DNA from 3 places in the Solibacillus sp. CAU 1738 genome. Region 3 is predicted to be linked to each of the others. Evidence: predicted binding sites of a transcription regulator. Region 3 holds the regulator's gene; each other region holds the start of a gene.

Region 1 (4,296 bases), on a different contig from region 3:
TTGTCCCTCTGCGTAAATCGTATCGAACGCAAGAGACGATTTACCTGATCCAGATAAGCCAGTTAGTACGACTAGCTGATCACGCGGAATTTTAACATTAATATTTTTTAAATTATGTGCACGTGCGCCTTGCACAACTATTTCGGTATTTTTCACATTAAATCTACCTTTCTGCCTTCAACTCAAAAACAGTATCACGAAGCTCTGCGGCACGTTCAAAATCTAGTGCTTTCGCTGCTTCTTTCATTTCTTGCTCAAGTGATGCAATTAACTTGTCCATTTCTGCCTTCGTTAATTTTTTTCCTTTCGTCACTTTTGTAACATATGTTTCTTCCTCTTCTGCTGCTTGTGTTGCACGAATGACATCCGGTATTTTCTTTATAATTGTTGTCGGTGTAATGCCATGCTCTTCGTTGTATGCTATTTGAATCGAGCGTCGACGATTTGTTTCCTCAATTGCCTTTGTCATCGAATCGGTCATATTATTCGCGTACATAATGACATGTCCATTCGCATTACGCGCGGCACGACCGATTGTTTGAATAAGCGAACGCTCAGATCGTAAAAACCCTTCCTTATCCGCATCTAATATAGCGACTAATGATACTTCCGGAATATCTAAACCTTCACGCAGTAAGTTAATACCAATTAAAACATCATACGTCCCTTTTCGCAGTTCCCTAATAATTTCAATACGCTCTAAAGTTTTAATTTCCGAATGTAGATATTCTACTTTCAAGCCCATTTCCTTTAAGTAAGCAGATAAATCCTCGGACATTTTTTTCGTTAATGTAGTCACTAACACACGTTCATTGCGCTTAATTCGTTCATGAATTTCATCGATTAAATCGTCAATTTGACCTTCAATTGGTCGGACATCTATTGTTGGGTCAAGCAAGCCAGTTGGACGAATAATTTGTTCAACCATTTCTGGTGTATGCTCCAACTCAAATGGACCCGGCGTAGCTGATACATATACAGCCTGCCCAAATTTTGTCTGAAACTCATCAAATTTTAATGGACGATTATCTAGCGCTGAAGGTAATCGGAAACCATGTTCAACAAGCACCGATTTTCGCGCCTGGTCACCGTTAAACATCCCGCGCACTTGCGGTAATGTAACATGACTCTCATCAACAACTAGTAAAAAATCTTCAGGAAAATAATCAAGTAGTGTATAAGGTGTTGCCCCGGACTCTCGTAAAGTTAAATGCCGCGAATAGTTTTCAATTCCTGAACAAAAGCCCATTTCCTTCATCATTTCTAAATCATAATTCGTTCGTTGCTCAAGTCGCTGCGCTTCTAGCAGCTTCCCCTCTGAACGGAACTTTTCAAGCTGTTGTTCTAGCTCAACTTCAATATTTTCAATTGCTTTAATCATTTTTTCTTCACGCGTAACGAAGTGGGAAGCTGGGAAAATAGCTACATGTTCGCGTTCTGCTAAAATTTCACCCGTTAATGCATCTACCTCGCGTATTCTGTCAATTTCATCACCGAAAAATTCAACTCGAATACAGCGCTCATCACGAGATGCTGGGAATATTTCTACGACATCTCCGCGCACCCGAAATGTTCCCCGAGTAAAATTAACATCATTACGTTCATATTGCACATCGACTAATCGCCGTAAAAGCTGATTACGTTCTATTTCCATGCCGGTACGAATTGACACGACCATTTCACGATATTCTTCCGGAGACCCTAAACCGTAAATACAAGAAACCGAGGCAATAATAATGACGTCTTTACGCTCAAATAATGCTGATGTCGCAGAATGTCGTAGCTTATCGATTTCGTCATTAATGCTCGAGTCTTTTTCGATATATGTATCGGTTTGCGGTACATATGCCTCTGGTTGAAAGTAATCATAATAACTAACGAAATATTCTACTGCATTATTCGGAAAAAACTCTTTAAATTCACTATATAACTGACCTGCTAATGTTTTATTATGTGCCATTACAAGGGTAGGCTTATTTACTTGTTGAATCACATTTGAAATTGTAAATGTTTTCCCTGTCCCTGTCGCCCCGAGTAATGTTTGATGTCGTTTTCCCTCTTTAATACCTTGCACTAGCTCCAGTATCGCATTGGGCTGATCACCATCCGGTTTATAAGGAGACTGTAAATCGAAAGTTTCACTCATCAGTTTTTCGTCCTTTCTTACGACCCTAATATGTTTATATTAGCATAACCATTTCCAAATATCGATTAATAAGCGAACGTATATTCTTTTTATTTTCACAAAAAAACCACAAACCGAAGATTGTGGAAGTAAGGATTTTTACGTTCATATTTATAAGTTAATTTGGTTAGCAAAAAGAAACGTTTTCTTCATTCGGTTGTTCTTGTAACTCTTTCAGTTCGCTTGCGTATTCATAAAACGCTGCTTCATTTTTTTGATCCAATGACGTATCGATGAGCATTTTTAACTGTTCAATTCTGTATAAACGTTGAAGCCGGTTTAAAAATAAATCTAAATAAATGTCACTCAACAACTGCTCACATTGATTTTTATGAGAATACTGCCCTACTGCACGTAAAAAATCTGTGTATGAATAATATTTATCCATCGATATCACCCCGATGCTCTTTTTTCTATTATAAAAAAGGCACAATCAATTTGCAATATTTTCTGACTTCTATTTTTTTCTCGAAATCGTTACTTTTAGCTGAAAACGGTATTGAATTTACTTGTTTTTTGTATTATGATGGATATTATAGAGGATAAATTGACTATTTTATTTATTGAAGGAGGTTTAAAATTGAACCGAAACATTAAACAACTAGACTTTTATCACATAACAAATGCTACTTATTTACTTATTCCACTTCGTCATGAAAAAAAACTACACACCGTTGTTTATGACAAAACAGGTATCCTCCATGTTACACAAAGCCCAATGAAGATTATTCGCGCTTCCTGTCGACAAATGGGCAGTAGCTATCAATCCGCCCTCGACATTTCCAAACAATATTTCGGTGAAAAAAAACATAAACTGCCGATTGTTGTTGCTATGGACTATGGTAATCCGTGTATTATGTTCCCTTTAATGTCCCCAAAATCACCCTATAATTGCTGGGTATCCTTTAATTCCTTGATCAACATCCAAGACCGCGCAGGCCAAATCAATGTCACTTTTAAAAATCACACCGAAGCCGACTTAGACATCCAATACGCATCCTTTTGTAAACAATACGTTAGTTCAGCGATGTTACATAAATATTTAACATCAAAATGGACACGCCATTTTTAATAATTTTTGTAATATTATCCTCTATACAATAAGGAGTTGTCTGAAAAGTCTTTCGAGACAGCTCCTTTTTTCTATAAAAATATCATTTTAAGTAAAATATCCAATATTTTTATTGTCCAGTCATTAGCGCTTAGTGAATGCGCCTCTTCAAACCGTGTAGGCTATCACAAATTGTAATGGTAAAAGTTCGTTTTGGATTTTAGCTCCAAGGGGAATACTTGCGTCTCAGCGAAACCAATATATTGACGCACGCCACCAGACATACGGTAATCCAATTAAAAATTGATAGATTTTGAATACTTGTATACAAGGTTAATATTCTAGTCCTGCAATACCAAAACCTCCAGGGCCTGAATGAGTAGTAATCATAGCACCGGCTTGAATCCAAGTTGTATTTTCGAAACCAGTTTCATTGGCAATTTCATTCATCCGTTGCTTAATACTTTCACTGAGTCCGATTGAGTATATAAAATAAATTTGTTGTTTATCAATGTCATATTGATTTAAATAGTCACGCAATAACTTTTCCGCAACAGCGCTCATATTTCCACGGTATTTCTTAGTTGAAACAAGCTTTCCTTCTATTAATTCAATGCATGGTTTTATTTTCAACAAAGCACCTCCGAGATAAGCTAAATTACTTACTCGCCCACCCGCTCTTAAAAAATCTAAGCTACCTGGAATAAAAGCCAGCCTTGATTTAGGTACCTTGGACTCGATTTTTTCTATTAAGTGAATGGGTTCAATCGTAGGTTCTTTCTCTAGCAATTTAACAGCATACATTACAACTGCAGTTAATCCGCCTGTAACGTTTAAAGCATCAATTAAATAAAGATCCTTAAAATCTTCCGCTGCAATTACTGCATTTTGAAAGGAAGCAGATGCCTTTGACGTATAACCAACGTGAATAATAATACTATCAGGAAAATCATTTCTTATTTTTGTAAAAAACTCATAGTATTCATGGACATTAGTCGCAGATGTAGATGGTATCTTTTTTGTCCGATCATGATAATCAAAAATTTCTTCTACTGATAGA
Region 2 (4,296 bases), 120 kb from region 3:
AGCTTTTCGGTGCGGAAATGCCGGTTAATCACTTTGTTGGAGCGCTAATTTTTATTATTGCTTCCGTAACGGACTGGGTAGACGGGTATTATGCACGCAAATATAATTTAGTTACAAATTTCGGTAAGTTTTTAGATCCACTTGCAGACAAATTACTCGTATCAGCAGCACTTATATTGTTAGTGGAGCTAAAATTAGCACCTGCTTGGATCGTTATTCTTATTATTAGTCGTGAGTTTGCGGTAACGGGTTTACGCCTTATTTTAGCGGGTGAAGGTGAAGTAGTTGCAGCAAATCAATTAGGTAAAATTAAAACATGGGCACAAATTATTGCCATTTCAGCCTTGCTTTTACACAATACTATTTTCGAACTTATCGGTATTCCGTTTGATATGATTACTTTATATGTTGCTTTATTCTTTACGGTTTGGTCTGGATGGGATTATTTCTATTTAAACCGTCGTGTATTGCTTGATTCAAAGTAAAAGAGGGGTCTTTTCATGAATGCTGAAATAATTGCAGTTGGCTCTGAGTTATTACTTGGACAAATTGTTAATACAAATGCCAAGTTTATTTCCAATCAATTGTCAGAGCTAGGTATTAATGTATTTTATCATACCGTTGTTGGTGATAATGCAGGGCGTCTTGAGGATGTTATTAAAACTGCTGAATCGCGTGCGGATTTAATTATTTTTTCAGGTGGGCTAGGTCCTACAAAAGATGATTTAACGAAAGAAACGATTGCCCGTCATCTAGGTGTCGACCTTACATTTGATGAAACAGCTCTAACATATATTGAGGCATTTTTTGCTAAGCGTGGTCGTGTCATGACTGAAAATAATAAGAAGCAAGCGCTCGTTTTAGCAGGGTGTGATGTGCTAGCGAATCATCACGGTATGGCACCAGGGATGATGTTTGAGAAAGACGGCAAAACGTATATATTATTACCTGGACCGCCGAAAGAGCTTGAACCAATGTTTCAATTTGAAGCGAAACCAAAGCTAGCAGCTAGATTAAATGATGGTGCAATTATTTTATCGCATGTGCTTCGCTTTTACGGTATAGGTGAGGCTGAGTTAGAGGTTGCAATACAAGATATATTAGACTCGCAAACGAATCCAACTGTTGCGCCACTTGCATCAGATGGTGAAGTGACGCTTCGAGTTACTGCCAAAGCAGCTAGTGAAGCAGAAGCTCGGACTTTAATTGAGGCAAAAACTGCAGAGATTCAAGCGATTGTTGGTGACTTCCAGTACGGAGTGAATGATGATTCGCTCGCTTCAAAAACTGTTGAAACATTACTTGAAAAAAATTGTACGATTGCGGCAGCGGAAAGCTTAACTGCAGGATTGTTTCTATCAGAACTTGCAGAAATACCTGGTGTTAGTGGCGCTTTAGTGGGCGGCGTTGTGACATATACTGTAGATGCAAAAATTAAACAACTCGGTATTGAGCCAATGTTGATTGAGCAGTACGGTGTTGTAAGTAGTGAATGCGCGGCTGCAATGGCGGAGCATGTCCGTGTGAAATTCGGGACTAACATTGGTATCGGCTTAACTGGTGCAGCTGGACCCGATGCACATGGCGATCAGCCAGCAGGTACAATTTGGATCGGAATTAGCATTGAAGGGCGCGATATTGAAACTTACAAGCTTCAGCTATCGGGCATGCGCAATACGAATCGTTTACGGGCAGTAAAATTCACTTGTAGTTATTTAATTCGTTTATTAAAAGAAAAATATTGAAAATGAAAATTTGAGCTAATAAAAAGGCTCAAATTTTTATTTTGGCCTAAAATCGAAAATACGTTCGCTTTTTTCTTGTATTTTTCTCAAAGAACAAGTATAGTAGTGTTATAAATAAAACAGACGTTTTCTAGAGGAGGAAATTAAGTGAGTGATCGTAAAGCAGCCTTAGATATGGCGTTAAAACAAATTGAAAAGCAATTCGGTAAAGGTTCTATTATGAAGCTTGGTGAAACAACAGATCACCAAATTTCAACATCATCAAGTGGTTCATTAGCACTTGATGCAGCACTAGGGATAGGTGGATATCCTCGTGGTCGTATTATCGAAATATACGGGCCAGAGTCTTCAGGTAAAACAACAGTAGCACTTCATGCCATTGCAGAAGTACAAGCAAACGGAGGTCAAGCTGCATTCATTGACGCAGAGCATGCACTTGATCCAGTATACGCAAAAAAATTAGGTGTAAATATTGACGAATTACTACTTTCTCAGCCAGATACAGGGGAACAAGCTCTTGAAATTGCTGAAGCATTAGTACGTAGTGGCGCAATCGATATTTTAGTCATTGACTCTGTAGCGGCATTAGTACCAAAAGCCGAAATCGAAGGTGAGATGGGTGACTCGCACGTAGGTTTACAAGCGCGTTTAATGTCTCAAGCATTGCGTAAATTATCTGGAGCAATTAATAAATCAAAAACATTAGCGATTTTCATTAACCAAATTCGTGAAAAAATTGGTGTTATGTTCGGTAACCCAGAAACGACACCAGGTGGTCGTGCACTTAAATTCTATTCTTCAGTCCGATTAGAAGTTCGTCGTGCAGAAGCACTTAAGCAAGGTAACGACATTTTAGGTAACAAAACAAAAATTAAAATTGTAAAAAATAAAGTTGCTCCTCCATTCCGTACAGCTGAAGTAGATATTATGTACGGGGAAGGTATTTCGAAAGAAGGAGAAATCGTCGACTTAGGTGTAGAACTAGATATCGTGCAAAAAAGCGGCTCTTGGTATGCATACGGCGATGAGCGTTTAGGTCAAGGTAGAGAAAACGCAAAGCAATTCCTTAAAGAAAATCCAACAGTACGTGAAGAAATCGCTGGTAAAATTCGTCAATCATATGGCATTGCAGCAGCGAATTACACGATCGGTGGTCATGATGACGAAGATGAAATGGATGAAGAATTAGCTTTATTATTAGATGAAAAATAAAAATTGAGTTGCCTGTCAGAGTGTAGACAAAGTCAAAAATAACTTTGTCTGCACTCTTTTTTGAACTAAAATGGAAAAAAGGGTTAGAAATACATACATTTCCCTATACTGAAATAGAAGGCTCTAAATGAATGATTGGTAGTATGTTGCACATAGTGGCTATCCTTGACAGAGCAATAACAGAACTATACAATTAAACATGTATAATTTCTAAATTTTGAAATGAAATAGGTCAACTAAATAGCTTCATTTGACCCATTAAAAATGACACGATTATAGCAATTGGAGGTGTTTATATGGAAGGAATTATCATCTCCGCTTTGTTTGCACTCATCGTTGGTGCCGCTGTTAGCTATATCTACATGAAAAAAGTGAATGACTCAAAAATCACTGGTGCTACGCATACTGCACAAGCAATCGTTGAAGAAGCGAAACGTGAAGCGGATGCATTGAAAAAAGAAGCACTACTGGAAGCAAAAGATGAAACTCACAAATTTCGAACTGAAGCTGAAAATGACATTCGTGACCGTCGTTTTGAACTTCAAAAACAAGAGAACCGTTTATTGCAAAGAGAAGAAAATCTTGACCGCAAGGATGATGCTCTAAATAAGAGAGAAGCCGGCTTAGAGCGTAAGGAAGAAGCTCTATCTGACAGACAACAGCATATTGAACAGATGGAAAGCAAAGTGGACGAGCTCGTAGCAGCACAAAAAACGGAGTTAGAACGTATTTCCGCTTTAACAAGAGATGAAGCAAAAATGATCATCTTAAGTGAAGTAGAAAAAGAATTAGCTACTGATATTGCTGTTATGACGAAGGAATCTGAAACACGTGCGAAAGAAGAATCTGATAAAAAAGCGCGTGAAATTTTATCCCTTGCACTACAACGCTTCGCAGCAGACCACGTTGCAGAAACGACTGTATCAGTCGTAAACTTACCTAATGACGAAATGAAAGGGCGTATTATCGGACGTGAAGGCCGTAATATCCGTACCCTTGAAACGCTAACAGGTATTGACTTAATTATCGATGATACGCCAGAAGCAGTAATTTTATCAGGTTTTGATCCGATCCGTCGTGAAACAGCACGTCTTGCACTTGAAAAATTAGTACAAGATGGCCGTATCCATCCAGCACGTATCGAGGAAATGGTTGAAAAGTCTCGCCGTGAAGTAGATGAACAAATTCGCGAAACAGGTGAGCAAACGATTTTCGAAGTAGGTATTCACAATCTACATCCTGACTTAATGAAAATTTTAGGTCGCATGAAATATCGTACAAGTTATGGTCAAAATGTGCTTAAACATTCAATCGAGGTGGCACATCTTGCAGGATTACT
Region 3 (4,296 bases):
TGTCATACTTATTGCTAAATGTGTCACAATAAATGATAACTCATGATTAAGTTAGTTTAAAAAATCTCTTTGTTTTTTAATGCTTTTCAATTTTTCAGGTGTTACATCATTACCGTTTGGATCAACAACCTTGACATGCTCAATTGTGTCACGCATTGTTGAACGGAATGTATCTAAATATTCTTTTCTTAATAATGTACGTTCCTTCGCTTCCTCTTCTGATAAAATACCTGCCTTTGCTTTCTTTGATAACTCGTTAATTCGTGCTATTTTTTCTTTTGACAACATAATTTTCTCACCCTTCTAAATAACCTATTTAAAAGGTATGAGAAAATGACTCTAAGCGCAAGTGTTTAGCCTTCAAGTCCGTCTTGATATTCAGCATATCGTCTGTGTACTGTTGCTTTACTAACTTGAAAACCAACACTTTGTAAAGTTGATGCAATTTCTGCGAATGTAAACCCTTTGTTACGAAGTTTTACTATTTCTTCTATTGGCACTTCAATGCGCTCTCGCCCTTCCATATTACCACGGTCTTTTAAATTTTCTTCAGGACGATATCCATTTTCAACTGCTCGACGCATGCCACGCCGGATTTTCGCATTATGAAGTTTTCGTTGGTATTCCTCTACAATAGCTAATATTTCTAATAACATTGTATCCATCTCATTTAATGCGATTGGTCCTGCTTCATTTAATGAAAATACGGTAATCGCTTGCTTTTGTAAAAGATGTAAAACTGCCACACGTGCGTTTCCCCGTCCTAAACGGGTTTCATCTTGTACAAATAGCGCAGAAATTTTATGTGTTTTCATATAATCAAGCATATCTAATAAACCTTCACGATCTACGTCGAAACCGCTTTGCTGATCTTGAAAGACCTCTACAATTGCGTAATTCATTTTCTTAGCATAAGTTGTCAATTCTTCTTTTTGACGTGCTAATGATGTTTGTTGAGTCGATTTTTCCGTACTAACTCTGGCATAAACGACCGCTTGTTCATTACTCATTAATTTTCACTCGCTACTTTAACAGAATTGCTTTCTTCTGTTGTTATTTTTGCAATATAATTGGAACTTTTCTCAACAGGAATCTTTAACTGCTGCCCAATGATAATTGTTTCATTAGCTAATCGATTTTCCTCTTTAACAAAGATAATCCAGTCTTGCATCGACATTTTACCACGATATTCATTTGCTAACGACCATAAAGTATCACCATGTTCGACAAAAACTTGTTCGTATTGTTCAATTTTTTCATCTGTAATCGCTACAACTGAAATAACAAATAATGAAAATAAGAAAAGTACTGTAATATAGCTGTTTTGTTTTACCCAATTCATAATAAAATCCCCTTTTATCGAATACTTGTTCGGAATGTATGTTCTTAATTTATACCGAACATTTGTTTTTGTCAACCACTTTTCAGAACCTATGTTTGCTTTTGTGTTCGCATCCTGCTATACTGAAAATAATTAAAAATGTTCTTATATTCCAAAAAGAGGTGAGTTAATTGACAAAAGTATCAAAACGCCAAGAAGCCATTTTGGCTTTTATTAAAGAAGAGGTTCGTTCAAAAGGTTATCCACCATCAGTACGTGAAATAGGTGAAGCAGTTGGTCTTGCGTCAAGTTCGACTGTACATGGGCATCTTGCTCGTTTAGAAAGCAAAGGACTAATTCGACGTGACGCAACAAAGCCTCGCGCAATCGAGGTTTTAGACCAAGATGATAATATAGTTCAAAAACAAGATGTTATTCATGTACCACTTATAGGAAAAGTTACGGCAGGTTTACCGATTTCTGCAATTGAAAATATTGAAGAATACTTCCCTCTGCCAAATACATATGGCACAAGCGAAGACCAATTATTTATGCTAGAAATTATGGGAGAATCCATGATTGAAGCTGGCATTTTAGATGGAGATTATGTCATTGTTAAACAAAAATCAACGGCGGACAATGGGGATATTGTCGTTGCAATGACTGAAGATGATGAAGCGACTGTTAAACGTTTCTTCAAAGAAAAAACGCATTTCCGTTTACAACCTGAAAATTCCTCAATGGATCCTATTCTAGTAAATCAAGTAACGATTTTAGGAAAAGTAGTTGGTTTATATCGTAAAGTACTATAATGTGATTTGCTTTCAATGGGAGTTTATTAGGCAATAGAAAAGAAAGTGAAATTTAATAGCATTTTGCCTTAAACACTCCAATTCGGGGTGTTTTTAGGTTCATGTATTTGCCAACTTTTTTTGTGCATCTTCCTATTGCAAACTCTCTTTAATAGAAAAAAAAGCATTTGAACTTTCTCTGTTCAAATGCTCCTTCTCCTATTTACAAGCCTTGATAAATGCTTCGAATAATTTAATAGAGTGTGTGTCTCCTGCTGGCGCAAGCGCTTCAGGATGCCATTGCACACCAATACAAAATGGATGCTCAGGATGTTCAATTGCTTCATTAATCCCATCTGAAGCTAAACCTGCTGATATTAACCCCTCACCTAATTGATCAATCGCTTGATGATGGAAGGAATTTGTTCTAATGGAGCTGCTTCCAAAAATACTTAATAATTTTTCTCCTGTAATGTTGACAGAATGTGTTACTTCATGTCGAATTGAAGATTGAATATGAGCAATCGGCTGCTCCCACTGTGAATCAATATCTTGAATTAATGTACCACCAAATGCAACATTTAACACTTGGTGACCACGACATATTGCTAAAATGGGCATATTCTTTTTAAACGCAGCATGGAAGAGATCCAAATCGCTCGTATCTCGGTGAGTATGAAATGCCCCCAGTTTTCTATGCGGCTCCTGTCCAAATAAAATGGGATCAACGTCGTGTCCACCAATTAAAATAAGTCCGTCTATACGATTTAAAATCGGTTCTATATCATTACCAGCTATATGAGGGATACAAAGCGGAATTCCCCCTGCAAGCTCAACTGAATTTATATAAGTATTATTAATTTCTAGTTTGTTATCCCCTGTATGCATTGTTAATCCAATAATCGGCTTCATAAAACGCCCTCCAATTTCATCTTTATTCTATAAATATACCATTATTCCCCTTATTAGATACAGATAATTCTGTTAATTATAACGATAAAAGAATTTACATTTTGAGTTTTGATACATATCGAAGAATGGCAAACTAAGTCTAGCTGAGAATACACACACTCAAACAGCAAGAATACGAATTGTCAGCTATTATATGCACTCAACTGCTATGTATTTACTAACAAATCTCCTAAAAGCAAAGAAAAAACGTATTGCTACGTTAATACAATACGTTTTTAAAATAGCTTCATATACCAATCTATCATTTTATCTCCATAAAAATAGACAATGATTGTGGCAATCGCGATCGAAGGTCCAAATGGTATAGGAGCCTTCCTACCTTGACCACGCAGCTTTAATACAATAACCCCGGTAATCATTCCAATTACTGATGCAATAAATAATGTTAGTAAGGTGTTGAATGTTCCAAGTACAAGGCCGATGACTAAAAATAATTTAATGTCACCACCACCCATACCACCTTTTGAAATAATCGCGATTAATAATAATATACCAAAACCAATAATTGCCCCTACGATACTATCCCACCACGGATCCAGCGGTACTATAATACGTCCTATAATTAATAAAATGCCGAAAAATAGTAGAATTTTATCGGGAATTAACATATATGCTATATCTGATACTGTAATTATTACTAATAATGAAATAAATATTAAAGCAACTGCAAGCTCTAATTGAAAACCGATTGTCCAAAAGGCATATGCAAATAACAGTCCTGTTATTAGCTCTGTAATCATATAAATCGGAGAAATTTTTGCCTTACAAGTGCGACATTTCCCGCGCAATAATACATACGAAAAAACAGGAACTAGATCTAGAGCGCCTAGTTGCCTGTTACAATTCGTGCAATGAGATGGAGGTGAAACAATCGACTCCTTTTTTGGTACACGTAAACCGACGACATTGAAAAATGAACCGAATACAAGCCCGAAAATAAATGCAAATATGGTATAAGCTATATCCATGTTAAATGCCCCTAACTATTTCCTGTTCTATCTTATTGATTGCCTTCATAATAGAAAGTCGTTACTTGAATCGTAGCAGCAACTCCTTCAGAACGTTCTTCTGCAAATGCATTTTCCTCGCCCGGTAAAGCAAAATCAACCATATCTACGTGCATCACACGCTCCAGGGTTTCTAACTCCTTTAAAAATTGCTCTAGCTTTGCCGCATTTGGACCTTCTACATCAATACTGAACGTCAACATTT

What was found. The regulator LexA, encoded in region 3, represses DNA repair genes until DNA is damaged. The targets are predictions, from matches to a motif close to CGAACATATGTTCG.
Region 1: a site for LexA is predicted at 2,220-2,233, ahead of uvrB (excinuclease ABC subunit UvrB). Genes of this name have one in related genera too.
Region 2: a site for LexA is predicted at 1,799-1,812, ahead of recA (recombinase RecA). Genes of this name have one in related genera too.

The regions. Positions count from the first base shown of each region.
Region 1 covers NZ_JBDQQN010000003.1:601,982-606,277, reverse strand. Annotated here, with positions in the region: gene uvrA (excinuclease ABC subunit UvrA) at 1-156, opposite strand, end outside; gene uvrB (excinuclease ABC subunit UvrB) at 164-2,146, opposite strand; gene AAFN87_RS12245 (IDEAL domain-containing protein) at 2,313-2,573, opposite strand; gene AAFN87_RS12240 (competence protein ComK) at 2,766-3,257, shown strand; gene AAFN87_RS12235 (DegV family protein) at 3,570-4,296, opposite strand, start outside.
Region 2 covers NZ_JBDQQN010000002.1:632,086-636,381, reverse strand. Annotated here, with positions in the region: gene pgsA (CDP-diacylglycerol--glycerol-3-phosphate 3-phosphatidyltransferase) at 1-485, shown strand, start outside; gene AAFN87_RS08355 (competence/damage-inducible protein A) at 501-1,745, shown strand; gene recA (recombinase RecA) at 1,893-2,957, shown strand; gene rny (ribonuclease Y) at 3,254-4,296, shown strand, end outside.
Region 3 covers NZ_JBDQQN010000002.1:510,521-514,816, forward strand. Annotated here, with positions in the region: gene AAFN87_RS07625 (DUF896 domain-containing protein) at 52-288, opposite strand; gene AAFN87_RS07630 (YneB family resolvase-like protein) at 354-1,010, opposite strand; gene yneA (cell division suppressor protein YneA) at 1,010-1,342, opposite strand; gene lexA (transcriptional repressor LexA) at 1,513-2,133, shown strand; gene AAFN87_RS07645 (gamma-glutamyl-gamma-aminobutyrate hydrolase family protein) at 2,332-3,024, opposite strand; gene AAFN87_RS07650 (prepilin peptidase) at 3,300-4,052, opposite strand; gene AAFN87_RS07655 (potassium transporter) at 4,085-4,296, opposite strand, start outside.